Regions from separate parts of the Tritonibacter mobilis F1926 genome, predicted to be linked through region 1. Evidence: riboswitches for the same ligand, from Rfam matches in the RefSeq annotation. Region 1 holds a riboswitch; each other region holds the start of a gene.
What was found. Region 1 has a riboswitch for cobalamin ahead of K529_RS02820 (DUF1636 family protein). Riboswitches for the same ligand answer to the same signal wherever they lie in the genome.

Region 1 (6,987 bases):
TCGGCCTGCGTTTGGACCCTGATGCGCGCACTGCGGTCGACGCTTATATCAAATCCCGCGTCACCGACTAACAAAACAGACTGACAAAAGAGAGGGGCACAACGCCCCTCCCTCTTCTAACTCAAAATATCCCGGAGCGCGAGGCAGCGCCTCGCATCCCCGCTCACGACACACGCTGAGGTTTCAGAACTCCACGCCTTTCTGAGCCTTGATGCCAGCCCGGAACGGGTGCTTCACCTGCGCCATCTCGGTCACAAGATCGGCGATCTCGATCAGTTCTTCCTTCGCGTTGCGCCCGGTCAGCACCACATGGGTCATCGGCGGCTTATGCTCGACGAGGAACTCCAGAACCTCCTGCAAATCCAGATACTCATAGCGCAGCGCGATGTTGATCTCATCGAGTAGCACCATGGTGTTCTTCTCATCGAGGATCATCTCCTTGGCCTTTTCCCAGCCCGCGCGGGCTGCCGCAATATCGCGGGCCTTATCTTGCGTTTCCCACGTAAACCCCTCGCCCATCGCGTAGAACTGGCACAGATCCGAGAAATTCTCCTCAATCAACGTGCGCTCGCCGGTCTGCCACGCGCCCTTGATGAACTGCACCACCGCCGAGGGCATGCCATGGGCGATGCAGCGCATGATCATGCCGAATCCCGAGGACGACTTGCCCTTGCCGGGGCCGGTGTGAACGATGATGAGACCTTTTTCGCCATCTTTGGTTTTCATCATCCGATCACGGGCGGCCTTTTTCTTTGCCATCTTTGAGGCATGGCGTGCCGCTTCTTCGTCGGAGATGTCGGTTTCGCTACTTGCGTTGGTCTGGTCGCTCACGGGGTCGCTCCTGCTGTTTGGCCCCATGTCTTGACAAAGAGTGCCCCCATGGCGCAAGGGATTTTCGTTGGTTCCCGAAGGTGACACCCTTCGGGCGAAGAGGGAATGTGACAAGGCACGCCGCAGCGCGCCCCAAGCACAGCCGCCCCCGCGACCGTGACCGGAGAGGTCTCCCGACGCCACTGGCGCACCCCTAGGGGCGGCACCGGGAAGGCGGGACGACCGTCAGCGCCCCACCCGGGTCTGGCATCCGCAAGCCGGGAGACCTGCCAGCGTGTGTGAAACCGGCGGACGGGGTGTGCCGCGACCGGTTGAGGGCCTGCCACACGTGGCACGCGCCCCCATCTGGCCTGCCCCGCCTCGCCGCTGAGGAGGAGAAAAGGCCGCATGGGAGAGACCCCCAGCCAGAGCCCGGAGCCGGTTGTCCTGACCGTCTGCACCACCTGTCGCCAGACCGGCAGCGATCCCGAAGCCATGCGCCCCGGCCGCATCCTTGCCGACCGTCTTGCAGGCAGCGCGCTGCCCGAAGGCGTCACCGTGCGCGGGGTCGAGTGCCTTTCGGCCTGCTCGCGGTCCTGCACGTTGCATCTCTCCGGTGGCCCTGCCCGCTGGAGCTATATCTACGGTGATCTCGATCCGGATGCCCATCTTGAGGATATCCTCGCCGGTGCTGCGGCTTATGCGGCGACCGAGGATGGGTTTGTGCCATGGCGCGAACGCCCGGTGGTGTTTCGCAAACAATCCATCGCCCGCATTCCGCCCGTCTCCATGCCGAGCGTTGCGCTGACCCCGACACCCGCACCCGAGCGTCACGACTCTTCCAGTGACACCCCAGACACGCCTGCCACCGAGCTTGCGCAGGATTGACCCGAAAGGCCCATTTCACATGACCACATTGAACAAGATCCCCGTCACCGTCATCACCGGCTTTCTGGGGGCTGGCAAAACCACTCTGATCCGTCACCTGATGCAGAACCCGCAGGGCAAGCGCCTCGCGGTGGTGGTGAATGAGTTTGGCACCGCCGGTGTTGATGGCGACATCCTGAAATCCTGTGCCGATGACAATTGCCCGGCGGAAAACATCATGGAACTCGCCAATGGCTGCATCTGCTGCACCGTGGCCGATGATTTCATCCCCACCATCGAGAGCCTGATGGCGCTGCCCGAGCCGCCCGAGCATATCGTCATTGAGACCTCCGGTCTGGCGCTACCGAAACCGCTCCTCAAAGCCTTTGACTGGCCCGCCATCCGCTCGCGCATCACCGTCGACGGGGTGATCGCCCTGGCCGATGCCGAGGCCGTCGCCAAGGGCCAGTTCGCCCCCGACCTGGACGCCGTGCAGGCCCAGCGCGAGGCGGACGAGAGCCTTGATCACGAAACACCGCTGTCCGAGGTCTTCGAGGACCAGATCTCCTGCGCCGATATCGTGCTGTTGTCCAAGGCGGATCTGGCCGGCGAGGCGGGCGTCGAGAAGGCCCGCGCGGTGATCGAAGCCGAGGCCCCGCGCAAGCTGCCGATCCTGCCAATGACCGAAGGGGTGATCGATCCCCGCGTGATCCTGGGTCTGGGCGCTGCCGCCGAAGACGACCTCGACGCGCGCCCAAGCCACCATGACGGCCACCACGATCATGAACATGACGATTTTGAGTCCATCGTGGTCGAAATGGGCGAAGTCTCCGATCCCGAAGACCTGCAAAAACGGATCATCGAGATGGCCCGCGCCCGCAACATCCTGCGGGTGAAGGGCTATGTGGCCGTGGAAGGAAAACCAATGCGAATGCTCGTACAAGCGGTGGGTGAACGTCTGCGCGCGCAATACGACCAACCCTGGGGCGCGCAGCCGCGCAAGACCCAGCTGGTGGTGATCGCCGAGCATGATAACATCGACACAGCAGGCATCCACGCCGACCTCGGGGCCTGAGTTTCAACACCAAGGGCGCTGACCTCTCGCCGTGAGGTCCCGCCCGACCCTCCCCCCCGGGAGGGCGCTTCGCACCCACCCGGGGTCAGACGCTGCCCTCTCCGATTTGAACGAAGCGGACCAACCTCATGCACGTCGTCTTCCGCGAAAGCCACGGGCTCGGAGAAACAGACACCCCCTATGACGTCGGGCAGACCCCCGGCGATCTGGTGGTGCTGTCCTTTTCCGACAGCGATCTCGGCGCATTCGCGGCGGGCTGGCATCGCGCGGACGGCAAACTCCCCTCCACTCGGCTTGCCAATCTGGTGGCGCTCAAACACCCGCTCTCGGTCGATGTCTACGCCGAACAGACCTTAGAGGGCGCAAAGGGTGTCTTGGTCCGGCTGATCGGTGGCGAGAGCTATTGGTCCTATGGTTTGGCCACGCTTCAGGATCTGGCACGGCGCAAGGGCATTGCGCTGGCGATCCTGCCCGCCGACGGTCAGGAAGATCCGCGCCTTGATGAGCTGTCCACCCTGCCGGTTTCCACCCTGCGCCGCCTTCAGGCGCTGTGCGATGCGGGCGGTGCTGTCGCCGCGCAGGCGGCACTGGCGCAACTGGCGCTGGCCTCTGGCCTTTATGCCAGCCCGGTGATCGGCAAGAAAACCGTGCCGGATTTCGGGTTCTACGACCCCGACCGGGGCGCGCTGGATGCCCTGCCCGAGATCGACAAGCCCTTGGTGCTGGTCAGTTTCTATCGCTCTTATCTGACGTCTGCCGACACCGCCCCTGTGGATGCAATAATCCATAGCCTGCGCGCGCGCGGGTATGCCGCCTATGGGGTCTTCGCGCCGAGCCTCAAGGTCCCCGACGCGGTCGACTGGCTGCGCGCAGAACTGCCCGCCCTGAGCCCCGCCGCACTCATCAACGCGACCGCCTTTTCCGCGCAGGGACGCGATGGCAGCGCCTCTCCCCTGAGCCTCACGGGCTGTCCGGTGTTTCAGGTGGCGCTGTCCACGGCCCGGCGCAAGGATTGGGATCTGGCGGATCGCGGCTTGTCGCCTGCGGATCTGGCCATGCATGTGGTCCTGCCAGAGGTGGACGGTCGGCTGTTTGCCGGTGTTGTCAGCTTCAAATCCCCCACCAAACGCGATCCCGATCTGGAATATTCCCGTTTCACCCACCGCGCCGATCCGGAGCGAGTTGAGGCGGCGCTGGATCGCATCGAGGCGCATCTACGGCTCGCCCGCCAAACACCTGCCGACAAACGCCTTGCGCTGGTGCTCTCGACCTATCCGGGGCGCGATTACAACCTCGCTCACGCGGTGGGGCTGGACGCGCTGGCCTCAACGTCTGAGATTTTGCGCGCCCTTGCGACCGAGGGCTATGACGTCACCGCCGAGGCAGACCTTGGCGCGCGGCTCTCGGATGAAACGCTGACATGGCCGCTCTCGGACTATCTCGCAGCACTCGCCCACCTGCCCGCCAGCTTGCGCGCGGATCTCACCGCGGCTTGGGGCGCGCCCGTGCAAGACCCCGCGATCAGGGACGGCCTCGTGCACTTTCGCGCGCTGCGTGCGGGTAAGGCACTGGTCGCGCTGCAACCCGAACGCGGTGACGTGCAATCCCGCGATGACGACTATCACGACCTCGACCGCACGCCGCGCCATGGCTACGTCGCCTTCTATCTCTGGCTCCAAAGGCAAACGGATGTGCTGGTGCATGTGGGTGCCCATGGCACGCTGGAGTGGCTGCCGGGCAAGGCGGTGGCACTCTCGGGGCAGTGCTGGCCCGAGGTGCTGGCGGGGGATCTGCCGGTCATCTATCCGTTTATCGTCAATGATCCGGGCGAGGCCGCGCAGGCCAAGCGTCGCATCGGTGCCATCACGTTGGGCCACATGCCGCCACCTTTGGCACAGACCACGCTGCTCGACGGGATGACCCGCCTGGAAAGCCTTCTGGATGAATATTCCACAGCCGACGGGCTTGATCCTGCGCGCCGTGACCGGCTGATCGCCGACATCCGTGCCGAGGCACAGGGCACCGGCGTCGAAGACGACCTGGGCATCCCCGCCGACGCCTCGGCGGCAGAGGCCATCACCCGCATCGACCGCTTTGTCTGCGACATCAAGGAAAGCCAATACGGCGAAGGTTTGCATATCTTTGGTCAGGGCGATCACGGCGCGGCAGAGCTGCGCGGGGTGCTGGACGCGCTGGCGGGCAAGCTGGTCTCCCCCGGCCCGTCTGGCTCGCCCTACCGGGGGCGCTCGGATGTGATGCCCACGGGGCGCAACCTCTTTACCACCGATCCCCGCGCGGTGCCGTCGCGGGCGGCGCAGGCGCAAGGGGTCAAGCTGGCGGAAGAGCTGCTGCGCCGCCACCTGCAGGACCATGGCGACTGGCCGAAGGGTTTGGTGGTGGACCTCTGGGGCTCTGCCACCATGCGCACGGCGGGCGAGGAATTTGCCATGGCGCTGCATCTTGCGGGTCTTGCCCCACAATGGGACGCAGGATCAGAGCGGGTTTCGGGCTTTGAGATCATCCCGCTGGCCCTTTTGGGCCGTCCGCGCATCGACGTGACGCTTCGGGTCTCCGGCCTGTTTCGCGACGTGTTTCCCGGCCTTGCCCAAATGTTCGAGGCCGCCGCTGCCGCGTTGAGCGCCCGCGATGAGGACTCAGGCGACAACCCCTACCTCAAGACCACACCACGCGTCTTTGGCCCCAAGCCCGGACTATACGGCCTTGGCATGACCCAGCATCTTGATGACTACTCCGAAGAGGCCCGCGCGGCAGCGGGCGAGGCCTGGCTTGCGGCCTCGTCGCATGCGATTGACGCAAAAGGGGACATCCACGAGGCGCGCGCCGCGCTTGAAGATCGGCTGCACAGCGCCGACAGTTTTGTGCATCTGCAGGATCTGGCGGAAACGGATGTTCTGGTCGCCTCAGATTACGCCGCCCATGAAGCAGGCTTTGCCGCCGCGATGAAGCGTCTGGGCGCTGAGGCTCCGGCGCTTTATCACATGGACGCCACCCGTCTGGACCGCCCGCAGGCGCGCAGCCTGCAGGAGGAAATCGCCCGCGTCACCCGCGCCCGTGCCTCTGACCCGCATTGGGCGACCTCAATGATGAACCACGGCTTTCGCGGCGCGGCAGAGATTGCGGCAACGCTTGATCACATGGCAGCCTTTGCACATCTGGCCCAGGTGGTGCCCGCGCATTTGTTTGACCTTTATTTCGAGGCCACACTGGGGCGCGACGATCTGGTGGCATTTCTGGAGCGTGAAAACCCCGCCGCCCTTCAAGCTATGCGGGATCGGTTCAACGCTCTGCGCGACGCAGAGCTTTGGGTAACGCGGCGCAATTCGATCCTTGCCAGACTTGAGGGCGCGGCATGAGCACCGCCCCCAAGGTCTATGGCTGGTGCCCCGGCGCGCTGAGGCCGATGATGTCCGGCGACGGTCTGGTGGTGCGCATCCGCGCGCCACTGGGGCGGCTCACATCTGAGCAGGCCAAGGCCGTCGCGGATCTCTCCACGCGCTACGGCAATGGCGTACTTGATCTCTCGGCGCGGGCGAACCTGCAACTGCGCGGCGTCCGCGAGGACAGCCATCCCGCCCTGATCGCAGCGCTTCAGGATCTCGGGCTGGTGGAACAGGACGCCCATGCCGAGGCACGCCGCAATATCCTCATGACGCCCTTCTGGGCTGCAGGAGACCGCAGCCACCATATCGCCCTGGCGTTGACAGAGGGCCTCGCACTGGCCGAGGACTTGCCCCTGCCCGGCAAGTTCGGCTTTGCCGTGGACGCAGGTCCGGCCCCCATATTGCAAGGCACCGCTGCCGATATCCGCATCGAGGGTGCAGGCGACAGGCTGACCTTGCGCGCTGACGGTGCCGATGTGGCGCTGGAGGTGTGCAAAGACCAAGCCGCAGCCGAGGCACTGACCCTCGCGCGCTGGTTCCTTGACCAAGGCGGCGCGTCGGAGGGTCGGGGCAGGATGCACGCCCTGCTCGCGCACCGCGCAGCCCCCGCGCGGCATGCCGCAGATGTCGCAATGGGCGCTTCGCGGCCCGCGCCCGGCCAGACCCGCAGCGGCGCATTGGTTGCGCTGGAGTTTGGCCAGATCAGCGCCGAGACCTTCGCCGCGCTTGCCGATCTCGGCCCCCTGCGCCTCACCCCCTGGCGGATGCTGTTGATTGAGAACGCTCAAGACCTCGCGCCCCTGCCCGGCCTGATCCTCAGTGCAACGGATCCGC
Region 2 (6,987 bases), 1.1 Mb from region 1:
AGATTGGGAAGACATCGGCGAAGTGCATGACATCGTGCTGAGCCGCGACGGCAACATCCAGTCCGTTCTGGTTGATATCGGGGGGTTCCTCGGCATCGGTGAACGTCAGGTCGCCGTCGACATGGATGCTCTGAAAATGGTGTCCGACAGCGCCACCGCAGAAGATGACGCGGACTATTTCTTGGTGATGCAGGCGGAAGTGGCTGAGTTGGAGAATGCACCAGCTTATGAGCACACCGCGATGAACGATCTCGGCAATCGTGCAGAGCAAGCGGTAGATAACACCGCGACTGCAGTGGAAAACACAGCCGAGGACCTTGAGAACTCCGCCCAAGCCGCCGCAGACAATGTTGGCGAAGCAGTGAACGATGCGACCGCTGAGGTCAAAGAGACCACTGCCGAGGTCAAGAGCGAGATGGGCGAGATGCAGCGCGAGGGCTTTGAAACCGTGCAGGGTGATAAGCTCACCGCCGAAATGCTGACCGGTGCCCGCGCTTATGATGCCAAGGACGAATGGATGGGCGAGGTGTCTGACCTCGTGATGAACGACAAGGGTGAAATCACCCATGCCATCGTCGATGTGGGCGGCTTCCTCGGTATCGGTGAAAAGCCGGTAAAGCTGGACCTGAACCAGATCGAAGTTCTGCATGAGACCGGCGGTGACGAAGTTCGTGTCTATCTGCCGATGACCGAAGACAAGCTGAAGGGCATGGATGCCTACGAAGGGTAAGCCCGCGCTTGGTTAGTGAGTAGTGATGGCACCCTTGCCATCTGTTGACGAAAAAGGCCCGCCAGTTTCTGGCGGGCCTTCTCTCTGTTCTGCCGGAATAGCCCAGCGATCAGGAATTGGGGCGGATGAACCCGTTGATCGGGTAGACGCTGCCAAATGAGCCGGGGTTGCTTTCCACACGCACACGCGACCAGTCGTTTTTGTCGGAAACGTCAATCACGGCCATCCCAAGCGATACTTTGTTGCGGTGCCAGTTGGCATGATCGACCCGCAGCATGCGGTCATCAACGACTTCAGAGACCACCGCAACATGGCCAAGCGGCATAGATGGCGTGGCGCTGAATGCCATGACGGCGCCCACAGAGGGAGATTTGCCAACATCAAACAGGCCCTGCGCCTGTTTCCACCATGTCCGCGCATTGCCGCGAATTTCCACACCGGAGAGATTGCGCGCAAAAGGCACACACCAGACGCGCGCTCCACGGGACCGCAGGCTCTCTGCCTCGCGCATCGCAAAGGCACGGCGGGTTGGGTCGATCTGACTATCATCGCCAACGGGCGCATCGCCACAGGCGCTCAGGCCCAGAGCCGCGATAAGAAGAATTCCACTAACAATCGGTTTCAGGCGGAGGGTGCGGGCAATGGTCTGCAAGGGAATCTCTGGCGTTGTTTCTGACGTTCGTGAAGCGCCGTAACATTCTGTCAAAAACCCGTGTGTGCCAATACGCCTGTTGCGCGGTGGCAGATTCTTGCCAATGGCTCAGAAAACATGGAACAATTTCGCCCCCCCCTCCCGACTTAATATCGAGATGGGTGCCAATATCACTGGGCGTCCACAGCGAGAATGTCGTGGAATCGCTGCATCGCGCGTTTTGGCAAATTCTCGGGCAACTCCTGTGCGACGGCCACGTCGCCCACATCAATCACCATCACCATTCCCATCGCAAAATGCGGCGAACATTTGATGCCGTAGCGCCCGCTCTCGGTCAGGATCACGGTGAAGTCCTCGTTGATCTTGCTTTTGAAAGGTGTTGCACCTTCGGGGATCATTCCGTCAATCGTTGCCGCGTTATGACTGGGTTGCGTGGGGATGAACCGCACACTGTCCCCCGGGGCAATCTGTAAATACTCGGGCTGATAGATCATCGCACCTTGTTCGTTGCGATTGAACATCTGCACCTCGTGGGTCTCGGCAATCAGAGGCGAAGCCATCATGGCAGCTGCAAAAACCATGTGAAATTTCATATCGTTAAGTCCTATAGGCAATGAAAGCGAAGAATGGTGGAGTCATCGGTTGGATCAAAGAGCGGCGTTGCGCGGATGCGGAAAACCTCAGCCAACCGATCCGGCGTCAACACCTCTGCGGGCGGGCCACAGGCGATCAGTCGCCCGGATTGCATTACCCCGACCCGATCACAGTTCATCGCTTGATTGAGATCATGAAGCGCCATCACAATGGTAATCGGAAGACGGCTGACCAATTGCAGGAGCGTCATTTGGTGATGAATGTCGAGGTGGTTGGTCGGCTCATCCAGGATCAGCAATCGCGGGCGCTGGGCAAGGGCGCGCGCGATCTGAACCCTCTGGCGTTCACCACCCGAAAGGGTCGCCCAGGCCTGATCGACCATATCCGCCATGTCCACGGCCTGCAGTGCGTCCATCACGATGGAGCGATCATGATCATCAAACGGAGAGAGGGCCGAGAGCCAGGGCGTGCGTCCCAATTCCACAACATCGCGGACCGTCAGTCGCTCGGAGGTGTCCGCGATCTGCTCCACAAAGGCGATGCTCTGCGCGATCTCGCGCCGGGACAGATTCGCGAGGGGGCGGTCGTCCAGATGCACCGTGCCCTTGCCGCGCTTGGCAAGCCCCGCCAGCAGCTTTAGCAAGGTCGACTTTCCAGATCCGTTCGGGCCGATCAGGCCAAACGTCTCTCCCGGTTCAATCTGCACAGAGACATCTTCGACGATTGCTCTGGAGCCTGCGCGCCAACCCAGTGATGTGGCGGTCAGTTTCATACCCGACTCCGATTGTGAATGAGGATCAGCGCAAAGCCGGGCGCGCCCACCAATGCGGTGACCACCCCGATGGGCACCACCTGTCCGGGGATCAACACGCGTGATGCGATATCGGCGGCGATCAGGAACACCGCACCTGCAAGGGCAGTCGCTGGCACCAGCCGCACATGGCGCGGTCCCACAACGTAGCGCATGGCATGCGGGATCACGAGACCGACAAAACCGATGGACCCCACAAGGCTCACCATGGCGGCGGTCATCAGTGTCACAGCTCCGATCAGGGCGATTTGCACCCGGCGCACCGGTATGCCCAACGCGGCCGCCGAGGTCGCACCAAAGGAAAACGCATCCATGGCTCGGGCGAACCAAAGGCAGACGAAAAACCCTAAAACCGCTGTAGGCACCGCGAGTGACACATCCGGCCAGCGCACACCAGACAGGTTCCCGAGCAGCCAGAACATGATCCCGCGGGCCTGTTCGGCATTTGCCGACTTGGCGATCAGAAAAGACGTGACCGCATTGAATAATTGCGACCCGGCTATCCCGGCAAGAACCAGTTGTGCGGGGCCACCCCCGGCGGCGCGCGCCAATAATGATACAACACCAAAGGCCAATGCCGCGCCGATAAAAGAACCTGTCGAGATCCCCAAGAGACCGCCGCCGACTCCTAAGACAGTCACGGTAACCGCTCCGGCGCCAGCCCCGGCTGAGACACCAAGCAAATAAGGATCGGCCAGCGCATTGCGCACCAGCGATTGCAGCACCACGCCCGAAAGCGCCAGCCCGGCGCCGCAGGCTGCCGCGACCAAGGTCCGGGGGAGCCGGTAGCTCCAGATGATACCGGCATCAATGGGATCGATTACATAGCCTGCATCCCACAGGTTATTGGCAAGCGCCGCCGCCACCGTGGGGATAGGTAGCGGCGTCTCTCCAATAATGACGCCAGCCAGAATGGCCAGCGTCAAGACGGCAATCCCCGGCACGCCCCACAGCGTGACACGTCGATGCAGGGGGCGGGTGAGTACCGCGTCGCTCATCACTGATCCAATGCGGGCAGTGCTTCGGCCAGCGTTTCCAGCGCCGAGATATTGCGGATCGAGGGATCCATCGCATGGGCATCAAGGATCACGATACGGTCATTTTTCACCGCATCCATCTGGCTGGCAACCGGATCGGTGCGCAGGAACTCCAGCTTTTTCTCAACATCGTCGGCCTCAAAGCGGCGGCGTTCCATACGGGCGACCACAATCACCGACGGATTGGCGCGCGCGATGGTTTCCCAGCTGACGGTCGGCCATTCCTCATTGCTTTCGATGACGTTCCGCAGGCCGAGGGCCTCCATCATGTAGGCGGGTGCGCCAGCTTGCCCGGCGACATAAGGGTCGATGTCCATCTCCGCCGAGGAGAACCAGAACACCGCAGAGCTATCAGTCAGATCAAGCGCCTTGGCGGTCTCGATCGCGGCGGTTTCGCGGGCTTTGAGGCTCGCTACCAGCTCTGTGCCGCGCTCGGGAATATTGAATATCTGCGCCATTTCTTCGATGCCGCGATAGACGCTGCTCATTTCATACATCTCAAGGCGGGTGCCATCGGACCCCTTGGTGTTGTCTTTGCCCACACAATCGGCAGGCAGGACGTAGGTCGGGATGCCAAGGTCAGAGAATTGCTCGCGCGTGGCAACGATACCCTGCGGGCCGACATGCCACTCATACTGAACGCTCACCAGACCGGGGCGCTTGGCAACAACGTTCTCAAAACTGGGATCATTGTCCGCAAGACGCTCAACCCCGGCGTTCAGTTCTTCAAATTCGGGGAGCACCTTGGTGAACCAGACCGAAGTGCCGGTGACCTTTTCGCCCAGACCCAGCGCGTACAGAACCTCTGTTGCGGCCTGACCAACGGTCACCGTTGTTTCGGGGGCTTTGTCAAAGGTGACTTCCGATCCGCAATTTTCGAGCGTGAGCGGATAGGTGGTGTCAGCCTGCGCGGCAAGGCCAAGACCGGTGGCGCAAAGAGCGCTCGCCAGAAGGAATTTCGGATACATGGATCAACTCCGGTATGTGATGGACCCGGAGAAAGAGAGGATATGCCGCTTCAGAACTGGACCACCGACCGGACGGCAATGGCCCGTATCCTTGATCTGGCTATGATCCGCGTCAACTTTGCTGCTGACAACGTGCATTCGACACCTCCTCAGACACCCCGTCCGAGCCAAGTTGCAAAACAGATGTCGGCAGGTCTCCTGACTGGCGTTTCATCGTGTCGGCGGGCCTTCCCACAGCCAAGGCTGCAGTGGCAGTTCGCCGACGCTCCGCGCCTACAGTTGCGGGGGCAGTTCCGGTTCACCAAAGAATGGTGGCGGATTCCCTATTATTTCCAAATGGAAACCGACGCGCGATTGTTAAGGAGGATCTTAGCGTTCGGCAATAGCCTTTCCCACCGTCCCTCGGGCAGGGGCAAACGCACGCCCAAAAGATCCCGCCGTGTCGCCAGCCCAGCAGAGCGAGCGTCTGAACCAGCGTGATCCTGCGGTGACGCATTGCTGCGAGAAAGCGGCTCGAGATGACTTGTGGAGGTGCTCCCGAGCCGGGTAGGGTCTTGATCCAATATGAACGCAAATCCCACGCCCTCAACTCCCAGCGCACCGCCCGACGCCAGCGGTGAAAACCCGCGATTGACGGTTGAGATTTTTGTGCAGCCGGGGTTTTCGCATATCGAGCTGTCCTCGATCCTTGCGGTGTTTGAGGCCGCAAATGCGCTGGAAGCAGGCACATGGTTTTCATGGCGGATCACCTCTGACAGTCCGGGTGTCGTGACGGGCACTGCGGGAATGATGATCCGGGCGGAACCGGCAATTGGGCTGCAATATCTGCAAGATGTGCTCTTTGTCATCGGCGGGCGCAACTGCAGCGGCGGCAGCTGGCTGGCGCGTGCGCGTGCAATGCAAAAGCTGCGTCGCCCGGCCTTTTTGCTGTCAGATGCGGCAACCGCCTATATCCGTCGGTCCGCGCCCTTGTCGGGTCCGGCCACAACCCATTGGCAAGATCTGCGCGCGCTGCGGGAGGCCGGAGAATACCCAACGCTCACAGATCGCTTGGTGGAGGATAACGCAGGTCTCCTGACCTCTGCCGGGGGCGGTTACAGTGCCGAATTGGTGGTGCGCTACCTGTCGCAGATCCTCGCACCGCAACATTGCGCCGAACTGGCAAGCGTGCTGATGATCGACACCGCACGGGGCTATTCTGGTGAACAGCCCCAAGGGGCTGCCCGCAATACCAACCTCCTTGAGGCCCGTTTGGTACGTGCCATGGCCATCATGGAAGAGTTCATCGAACATCCGCTCCCCACGGCTGAGATTGCCGAGCGTGCCGGGATCTCTGTGCGCCATCTGGAACGGTTGTTCCTGACGCATCTCAACACCACCCCGGCCAAGCACTACATGCAGTTGCGGCTGAAACTGGCCAACAAGCTCATCACGGACACGAACCTTCCCATCGCAGAGATTGCCTTTGCCAGTGGCTTTGCCTCGTCAACATCGCTCTCTCGTGCGTATCGGCGTGAGTACAACATGACCCCCTATCAGGTGCGCGCGCGCGACCGTGCGGGGGCGGGGCTGCGCTCCGACTAGGGAGAGCGCAACAACCTGCGCGAATGGCACGAGCGCACACAAGGCTTTGAATTCCGGCTCAGCCTTCGTATTGGTGACATAGAGAGAGGCCCCGCAATTGAGGCGAAGGGTGCTCCATTCCCGACAGGCAAAAGGACAAGGCGATGAAAGACAATCCGATCTCTCCGACGATTCCACTGGATCAGGACGGTGTGCACCACGGGTTTCTAAAGCTGCCTTACAGCCGGGATGACAGCGCGTGGGGGTCCGTGATGATCCCGATCACGGTGATCCAGAACGGCACGGGCAAAACCGCGCTTTTGACCGGAGCCAACCACGGCGACGAATATGAAGGCCCCGTGGCGCTGCAAGAGCTTGCCGCCACCACCCGCGCCGAGGATGTCACCGGGCGGCTGATTATCGTGCCCTATTTCAACTATCCTGCCTTTCGCGCCAGCGCGCGCACCTCGCCCATCGATCGGGGCAACCTGAACCGCGCGTTTCCGGGCCGCCCCGATGGCACGGTCACTGAAAAGATTGCCGATTATTTCCAACGCACCCTCCTGCCGATGGCGGATGTGGCGGTGGATTTTCACTCTGGCGGCAAAACGCTGGATTTTGTGCCCTTCGCT
Region 3 (6,987 bases), on a different replicon from region 1:
CCGCCAAAGGTTACTTGCTCCGCTCGCTTCATGACTGTCTCGCTTTTTGAAATGCGTTGCTGCCAGCCACCGTCCGCAAAAGGGGATGACGTTTCATCATTGCAGACAGGCGATGCCGCATTCCCATGTGTGACACAAGCAAAAATGCCACGCTTTTCAAAAACTCGAAAAAAGCCTCTCGTTAGGGTTCCGCACGCCCCCCTGTCTCTGTTCTTCTACTTGTTAACGAATGAGAGAAGCACCGGACGCAAGACAATCACGGAGCGGTGCCCACGAGCGACGATGAATGGCATAGAATGACCGAAGACGACCAAGGCGCCACGGGGACAGATGAGGGTGCTAGCGACCGATCAGAAGTATCGGGGCGATTGCGCGTGCTGGCCACCTCGGATGTCCATAGCCATTTGCTCAGCTACAACTATTACACCGATCAAGAGCATCCCGGAATTGGCCTGAGCCGCACTGCAAGCCTGATTGGCGCGGCCCGCAAAGAGGCCACAGAGTCCGGTGCGATTACGCTGCTGGTCGACAATGGCGACTGGTTGCAGGGCTCACCGCTTGCCGAAACTGACGCCGCTGATCCAGACGCCACCCCTGCATCGATCCGTGCCTTTGACGTCTTGGGCTATGATGCCGTCGGTCTTGGCAACCATGAGTTCAATTTCGGCCTTCCTGTCCTTGCCCGGGCGCTCTCTGCGCTGCCCTGCCCGGCGGTTTGCAGCAATATTACACCCCTTGCCGACGCCCATGCGCTGCCTGTTCACAAAACCCTGATACTGCGCAGGCGTATGCCTTGTGCACCCGCAGATGCGCCGGATGTAAAGATCGGGCTGTTGTCGGTGTTGCCGCCGCAAACCATGCTCTGGGATGCCGATCATCTGGAGGGGCGTCTGCGTGTCGACGATATCCTCAGCAGCGCACGCGCCGCGATTGCGGATCTGCGCAATGCGGGGGCCGATGTGGTGATCGCATTGGCACATACCGGGCTGGGCCCGACTGACCAAGTCGCGGGGATGGAAAACGCGCTCAGACCTTTGTCGCACTTGCCCGGTCTTGATGCAGCTGTGAGCGGACATACCCATTTGTTGCTGCCGGCGCCCGATGGTGAGGATGCCGGGCTGGGTGTTCCGGTGGTGATGCCTGGCTCCAGTGGCTCACATCTCGGGGTGATCGACCTCGACCTGGTCCGCACCCCGCAAGGCTGGCGTGTCACGCAGGGAGATTGCGCCCTGCGCCCGGTTGCACATCAGACCCGCGATGGTCTCGTGCCAGTGGTCCCGGAGGCACCAGAACTGGTTAACGCCCTGAGCGACATTCATCAGCGCACCCGCGCCGATATGGCCACAAATGTTGGCACGCTCGCACAGCCACACCACTCCTATTTTACCTATTTTGGCGAGGATCGCGCACTCGCTCTCACCGCCGCGGCGCAGGCCGCTGCTGTTCGCCCGACCCTTGCAAAATCAGAATTCGCCGACCTGCCGCTTTTGTCGGCAGTCGCACCGGCTAAATTTGGTGGGCGCGCGGGGCCGCTCAATTACACCGATGTGCCCGCAGGAGAGATTTCGCGCCGCCATGTGGCCGACATCTACATTTATCCAAACGAATTGCGCTGCATTATCGTTGACGCACAGCAACTGCGGGACTGGTTGGACATGTCGGCAGGGCTGTTTAATCAGTTGGAGCCCAATGCTCCTGACCGCCTGCTGGCAAATCCTGCGCGGGCCGGACACAACTTCGATGTGATCTTCGGCCTGGAGTATGAAATCGACCCGACAGCAACGGCACGTTTTGATGCCGATGGACGCCTCTTAAACGACGCGGCAAGCCGTATCAGAAATCTGCGCTGGCACGGGCACCCTTTGCAACCTGCCCAGAGGTTCGCAGTTGCCTTCAACAGCTACCGCAGCAGCGGAGGCGGCAACTTTCGTATGCTTGATCAGGCGCAGGCTCTCTCGCTGCCACCTCAGATGATCCGCGACACTGTCGGGGCCTATGTGACGTCGACCCTAGCGGCAGATCCATTGGCAGCGGCACCCTATCCGTGGCGCATCCGTCCGAACCTCGGCGTGGAGGCGATTGCCGTCACAGGCCCCGGCGTGCACCGCCACCTGCATGAATTGCCTGATGACGTCGCCCAAAGCGCGACCGAACTGGATACAGGCTTTGTGGCGTTGAAGCTGCAGCTCTGAGTGGCACCATTTAGAGCTGCGCATCATCAAAGGGCGTCGTGATAAGCGCCGAGTACCTCAGCCATTGCGATGTCGAGGATGCCAAGGCAACCTTTTGGATTGCACCCACCGCCTCAACTACACCTTCACGGTAGACCTCTGCCTTCCTTCACACGCGCATAGGGTCAGGAAATCGCCCAGGCTGCGGGTTGTCATTGTATCGTCACTTCCCTATATCGGGATTCGAGGGGTTGGCGCGGGCAAGCGCCTCGCCAACCTGGTCAGGTCCGGAAGGAAGCAGCCACAACGAGCCCCGCTTGGGTCGATGTCCAACCTCTCACTTTATAAAAAGCCCCGCCTCTGGCGGGTTTTTTTGTCTCTAGGCGTTTACCCACACCTCCAAAACACAATCGAACCGCAGGGGTGATTTTGCACGTGCAGCAAGATCTTTGTTGACGAGTCGGCAGCGCGCTCGCTACCTCTTCTTGAGATGGTTTTCGTTTCTCTATCCGAGGACGGAATGAAGAGGGAATACGGTGAGGTTCGGGCATATGCCCCGCCAAGTCCGTGACTGCCCCCGCAACTGTAGGCGGCGAGTACCCCGGCAAGACCACTGATCCGTCACGGCCACATTGGCCGATGGGATCGGGAAGGGCCGGTACGCGATGACCCGCAAGTCAGGAGACCTGCCATCAATGATACGAACCTGAAACCGGGCGGGGTGTCCTGGAGGAGGTCTGACGGCTGATCTCTCTTGCCCACCATTGAGGGGCAATGTCTCGCCCGAAGTCTCTCATCTTGCCCCCGTCACAACTATCTTGGTGCGGAGGGCACGCAGAGAATGGACCAACAGCGATCACATGAATTTGTGTCGACCACATGTATGCATCTGGGGCGCCCCTGCCCGGCCGCACAACGGATGCTGAAAGCCTTGGCACAGGCGCTCGATAGCGCGCGCCCACTGACACAGGAAGATTTTGAAATCAGTGGAGAAAGCCGCCTAGATGGATGCGAGAAAGCCTGCCCTGCGCGTTTTGCCGCCAACCACAGCCGCATTCGAGTGTTCTGTGACGTAACCTCATCGACCAAGACCGAAACGCTGGATCGGTTCGCCGATGCGATGTTGTCCAGTGATGCCAACACGATGAGCAGCACATGTGTATCAGAGATTCCGCGCGCCTTTGGCGAGGCGCGACCTGTGCGCAGCTATCGGGATCAGCGCGCTGAGGTCTGACGCTCAGCGCAGCCTTCAGTTCAGGTCGGGGACCTTCTGCCAAAGGCCCACGCCATTTGTGCGTCTGTCTCGACGGCGCAGGGCCGCAGAGTTCTGAGGCGGCTGAGCGCTGCCTCGGCAGACTCGCCGCTTTCGATCATCAACCGCAGCACCGCCATGCCGGATCGACCGCAGCCTCCCCGGCAGTGGACCAGAACCCGGCCACCACCGGACATGGCCTGACGGGCCATCGTGCTGATGTGTTGCCAGTGTTCGTCCATCTCTGCGGTGGGGATTTGATAATCCTCGACCGGCATATGGAACCAGCGGCTGCCGAGGCCCTGTATATCCGTGCCCAGGTTCTCAACACCGAGAATCACATGCTCCACCCGCGTGGTCATCGAAATCACCATCGACGGGCGCCATTCACGAATCAAACGCAAATCACCCGCGTAATCCCCCCCAGCGCCGGGCGCGCGGCTCAGCGCCAATATACCGTCCCCAAACGACAGCGCGTGAAGCGATAGGGTCTGCACAGCCGACTGCGGCTGCATATTCGTAGCACTCACCATTTACTCTCCCCCCCCCGGGAGGCGCGGCGTAATTTCCGCGATACCTTCACGCTATCTTAACCCCGCCAAGTCTCAGACAGGTAGCCTTTTCTGTCACCTCCCCCATTCTGCCGGGTTCCCGTGCAACAGCGGTGGACGAAGCGGACAGCGGCGCTTAGTTTGCACAGGATCATTGGCGTGGCTCGCGAATCCAGCGGCGCGCCCTCAAAGACCATCCGAAAGGCCCTCATGAGCGAGCACAGCCCCGAGACCTCCAGCGCACCGCAAAGCGGACAATATCAGGTTCTGGCACGCAAGTATCGGCCCGAGACCTTTGCCGATCTGGTCGGTCAGGACGCGATGGTGCGCACGCTGAAGAACGCCTTTGCCGCAGATCGCATCGCGCAGGCCTTCATTATGACAGGTATTCGCGGCACCGGTAAAACCACCACCGCGCGGATCATCGCCAAGGGCATGAACTGCATCGGGGAGGACGGTCAGGGCGGCCCGACCACGGAGCCCTGCGGCAAATGCGAACATTGCGTGGCGATCATGGAAGGTCGCCATGTGGATGTGATGGAGATGGATGCCGCTTCGCGCACCGGTGTGGGTGACATCCGCGAGATCATCGACAGTGTGGCCTATCGCGCGGCTTCGGCCCGCTACAAGATCTACATCATTGATGAGGTCCACATGCTGTCAACCTCTGCTTTCAACGCGCTGTTGAAGACGCTTGAAGAGCCACCGGCGCATGTGAAATTCATCTTTGCCACCACCGAAATCCGCAAGGTGCCGGTGACGGTGCTGTCGCGCTGTCAGCGGTTTGACTTGCGCCGGATCGAGCCGGAGGTGATGATCGATCTGCTGCGCCGGATCGCCACCAATGAGAAAGCCGAGATCGCCGAAGATGCGCTGGCGCTGATTACCCGCGCGGCAGAAGGTTCCGCACGGGATGCGACCTCACTGCTGGATCAGGCAATCAGCCATGGTGCGGGGGAGACCACAGCGGATCAGGTGCGCGCGATGCTCGGTCTTGCGGACCGGGGCCGGGTGCTGGATCTGATGGATATGATCCTGCGCGGCGATGCGGCGGCGGCCCTGACGGAGCTGTCCGGTCAATATGCCGAGGGCGCGGACCCGATGGCGGTGCTGCGCGATCTGGCCGAGATCACCCATTGGGTGTCGGTGGTAAAGATCACCCCCGATGCGGCAGAAGATCCGACCATCAGCCCGGATGAGCGGGCCCGTGGACAGGATATGGCCAGCCGCCTGCCGATGCGGGTGCTGACGCGCATGTGGCAGATGCTGCTCAAGGCGCTCGAGGAAGTCGCCGCCGCACCCAATGCGATGATGGCGGCAGAGATGGCTGTGATCCGCCTGACCCATGTGGCCGATCTGCCCTCGCCCGAGGAACTGGTTCGCAAACTGCAGGACACCCCCCCACCGCCACATCCAGGTGGTCCGGGTGGGGGACACCCCATGCAAGGCATGGGGTCGCCTGCGGCGGGCGGGGGGGGCGGGGCTCCGGCTTACGCCCCCGCCCCGCCGCAGGGCGCCCCCGGCGGTGGCCCCAATGGGGGGCACACTATGTCGGCAAGTGGCGGGCAAATGGCAGCGCTTGCGCCGCGTGTGGACAGCGCCTTGGCGCGCTATCCGAGTTTTGAACATGTGATCGAACTGATCCGCAAACACCGCGATGTGAAGCTGCTGGTCGAGGTCGAGGGCGGCGTGCGGCTGGTGTCGTATCAACCGGGCCGCATCACGTTCACCCCCGCCGCAAATGCACCGCAGGACCTCGCTGCCCGCATCGGCACTGCCTTGCAAAACTGGACCGGAAGCCGCTGGGTGGTCTCCATTGCCCCAGATGGTGATGCGCCAACGATTGCGGAACTGCGTGACGCTGCCGAAAACGCCCTGCGTGCAGAAGCCTCTGCGCACCCTCTGGTGCAGGCGGTGCTCCAGAATTTCCCCAAGGCGAAGATCACCAAGATCCGCACGCAGGAAGAACTGGCCGCTGAAGTTCAGGCCGAGGCCCTGCCTGAAGTCGAGGATGAGTGGGATCCGTTTGAGGAATAAACCCTGTCATGGCTAGGCTTCTGTGAGCCCGTCCATGCCCGGCTCCTGCCCTGAGATCAGCGCAGCACCTCCGCCGCTTTGACCACCTTGGCGTAACCCATCGCCAATGGGGCCATAAATGCAGCGTGGACCTGTTCAGCGGACACAGACACACCGCCGAATTCAACGGCGCGGGCGGCGCAGGCATCCTCGGCAATGGTCACGGCAAAGCCAAAATCTGCTGCGGCCCGCGCGGTGGCGTCCACGCACATCTGGCTCATCGCCCCGCATAGGATCACCTCTTCGACTTCGGCGTCTTGCAGCAGCTCCTGCAAGCGGGTGCCGTGAAAGCTGTTGGGCCTATGTTTGGTCAACACCGCCTCCCCGTCTCGCGGCAGAACCGAGGCATGTATTTCCGCCCCCTTTGAGCCAGTGCGAAAGAACGGCGCATCGGGATTTGGATTTTCGTGCCGGATATGCACAACCAGATCGCCTTGCGCCCGTACCGCCCGCAAGAGCTCTGCGGCCTGCGCGCTGGCGGCGGTCATCTCGTGCAATTCCCAGTCACCACCGGGAAAATAGTCGTTCTGAATATCAATCAGTATCAGGGCGATTTTTGGCATCTGTCTTCTCCTTTGCACGTGTCGCATGGGTCAGACTGGCACAACTTGACCACCGCCACACTTGGCGCATATGCCTGTCTATATGCAGAGTACGCCAAACAACCCTGTTGTTCTGATCGACGCTCCGGGTGCGCAGCGCGCCGCGCTCTGGGGATTGGCCGATCTATTTGCCCTGATCCCGCGGCTCAGCCCCAGCAGCCGAGCGCTGGATCTGCAAATCTGCTCTTGGGATGCCCTGCCTTCAAAACCGGTTGCGGCCTTCGTGTTTGTACCCTCGATTGAGGACACCCGCCCTGCCCCCGATCATCCACTGGTGGATTGGGCGGCGCAACAACATGCCCAAGGCGCGCTGGCCTGCTCTGTCTGCGCCGGCG

Region 2: another riboswitch for cobalamin. It lies ahead of K529_RS13170 (ABC transporter substrate-binding protein); the one in region 1 lies ahead of K529_RS02820 (DUF1636 family protein).
Region 3: another riboswitch for cobalamin. It lies ahead of K529_RS18275 (hypothetical protein); the one in region 1 lies ahead of K529_RS02820 (DUF1636 family protein).

What each region holds. Positions count from the first base shown of each region.
Region 1 covers NZ_CP015230.1:593,415-600,401, reverse strand. Annotated here, with positions in the region: gene glpD (glycerol-3-phosphate dehydrogenase) at 1-71, shown strand, start outside; gene cobO (cob(I)yrinic acid a,c-diamide adenosyltransferase) at 184-858, opposite strand; cobalamin riboswitch at 883-1,119, shown strand; gene K529_RS02820 (DUF1636 family protein) at 1,219-1,698, shown strand; gene cobW (cobalamin biosynthesis protein CobW) at 1,718-2,752, shown strand; gene cobN (cobaltochelatase subunit CobN) at 2,881-6,126, shown strand; gene cobG (precorrin-3B synthase) at 6,123-6,987, shown strand, end outside.
Region 2 covers NZ_CP015230.1:2,790,472-2,797,458, reverse strand. Annotated here, with positions in the region: gene K529_RS13195 (PRC-barrel domain-containing protein) at 1-730, shown strand, start outside; gene K529_RS13190 (CHAP domain-containing protein) at 840-1,382, opposite strand; gene K529_RS13185 (pseudoazurin) at 1,553-1,975, opposite strand; gene K529_RS13180 (ABC transporter ATP-binding protein) at 1,987-2,748, opposite strand; gene K529_RS13175 (FecCD family ABC transporter permease) at 2,745-3,785, opposite strand; gene K529_RS13170 (ABC transporter substrate-binding protein) at 3,785-4,792, opposite strand; cobalamin riboswitch at 4,964-5,155, opposite strand; gene K529_RS13165 (GlxA family transcriptional regulator) at 5,357-6,376, shown strand; gene doeB (N(2)-acetyl-L-2,4-diaminobutanoate deacetylase DoeB) at 6,520-6,987, shown strand, end outside.
Region 3 covers NZ_CP015231.1:585,724-592,710, forward strand. Annotated here, with positions in the region: gene nudC (NAD(+) diphosphatase) at 1-32, opposite strand, end outside; gene K529_RS18265 (5'-nucleotidase C-terminal domain-containing protein) at 297-2,192, shown strand; RNA gene ffs (signal recognition particle sRNA small type) at 2,416-2,514, shown strand; cobalamin riboswitch at 2,646-2,879, shown strand; gene K529_RS18275 (hypothetical protein) at 3,013-3,405, shown strand; gene K529_RS18280 (protein-tyrosine phosphatase family protein) at 3,426-3,956, opposite strand; gene K529_RS18285 (DNA polymerase III subunit gamma/tau) at 4,185-6,011, shown strand; gene K529_RS18290 (cysteine hydrolase family protein) at 6,068-6,613, opposite strand; gene K529_RS18295 (GlxA family transcriptional regulator) at 6,696-6,987, shown strand, end outside.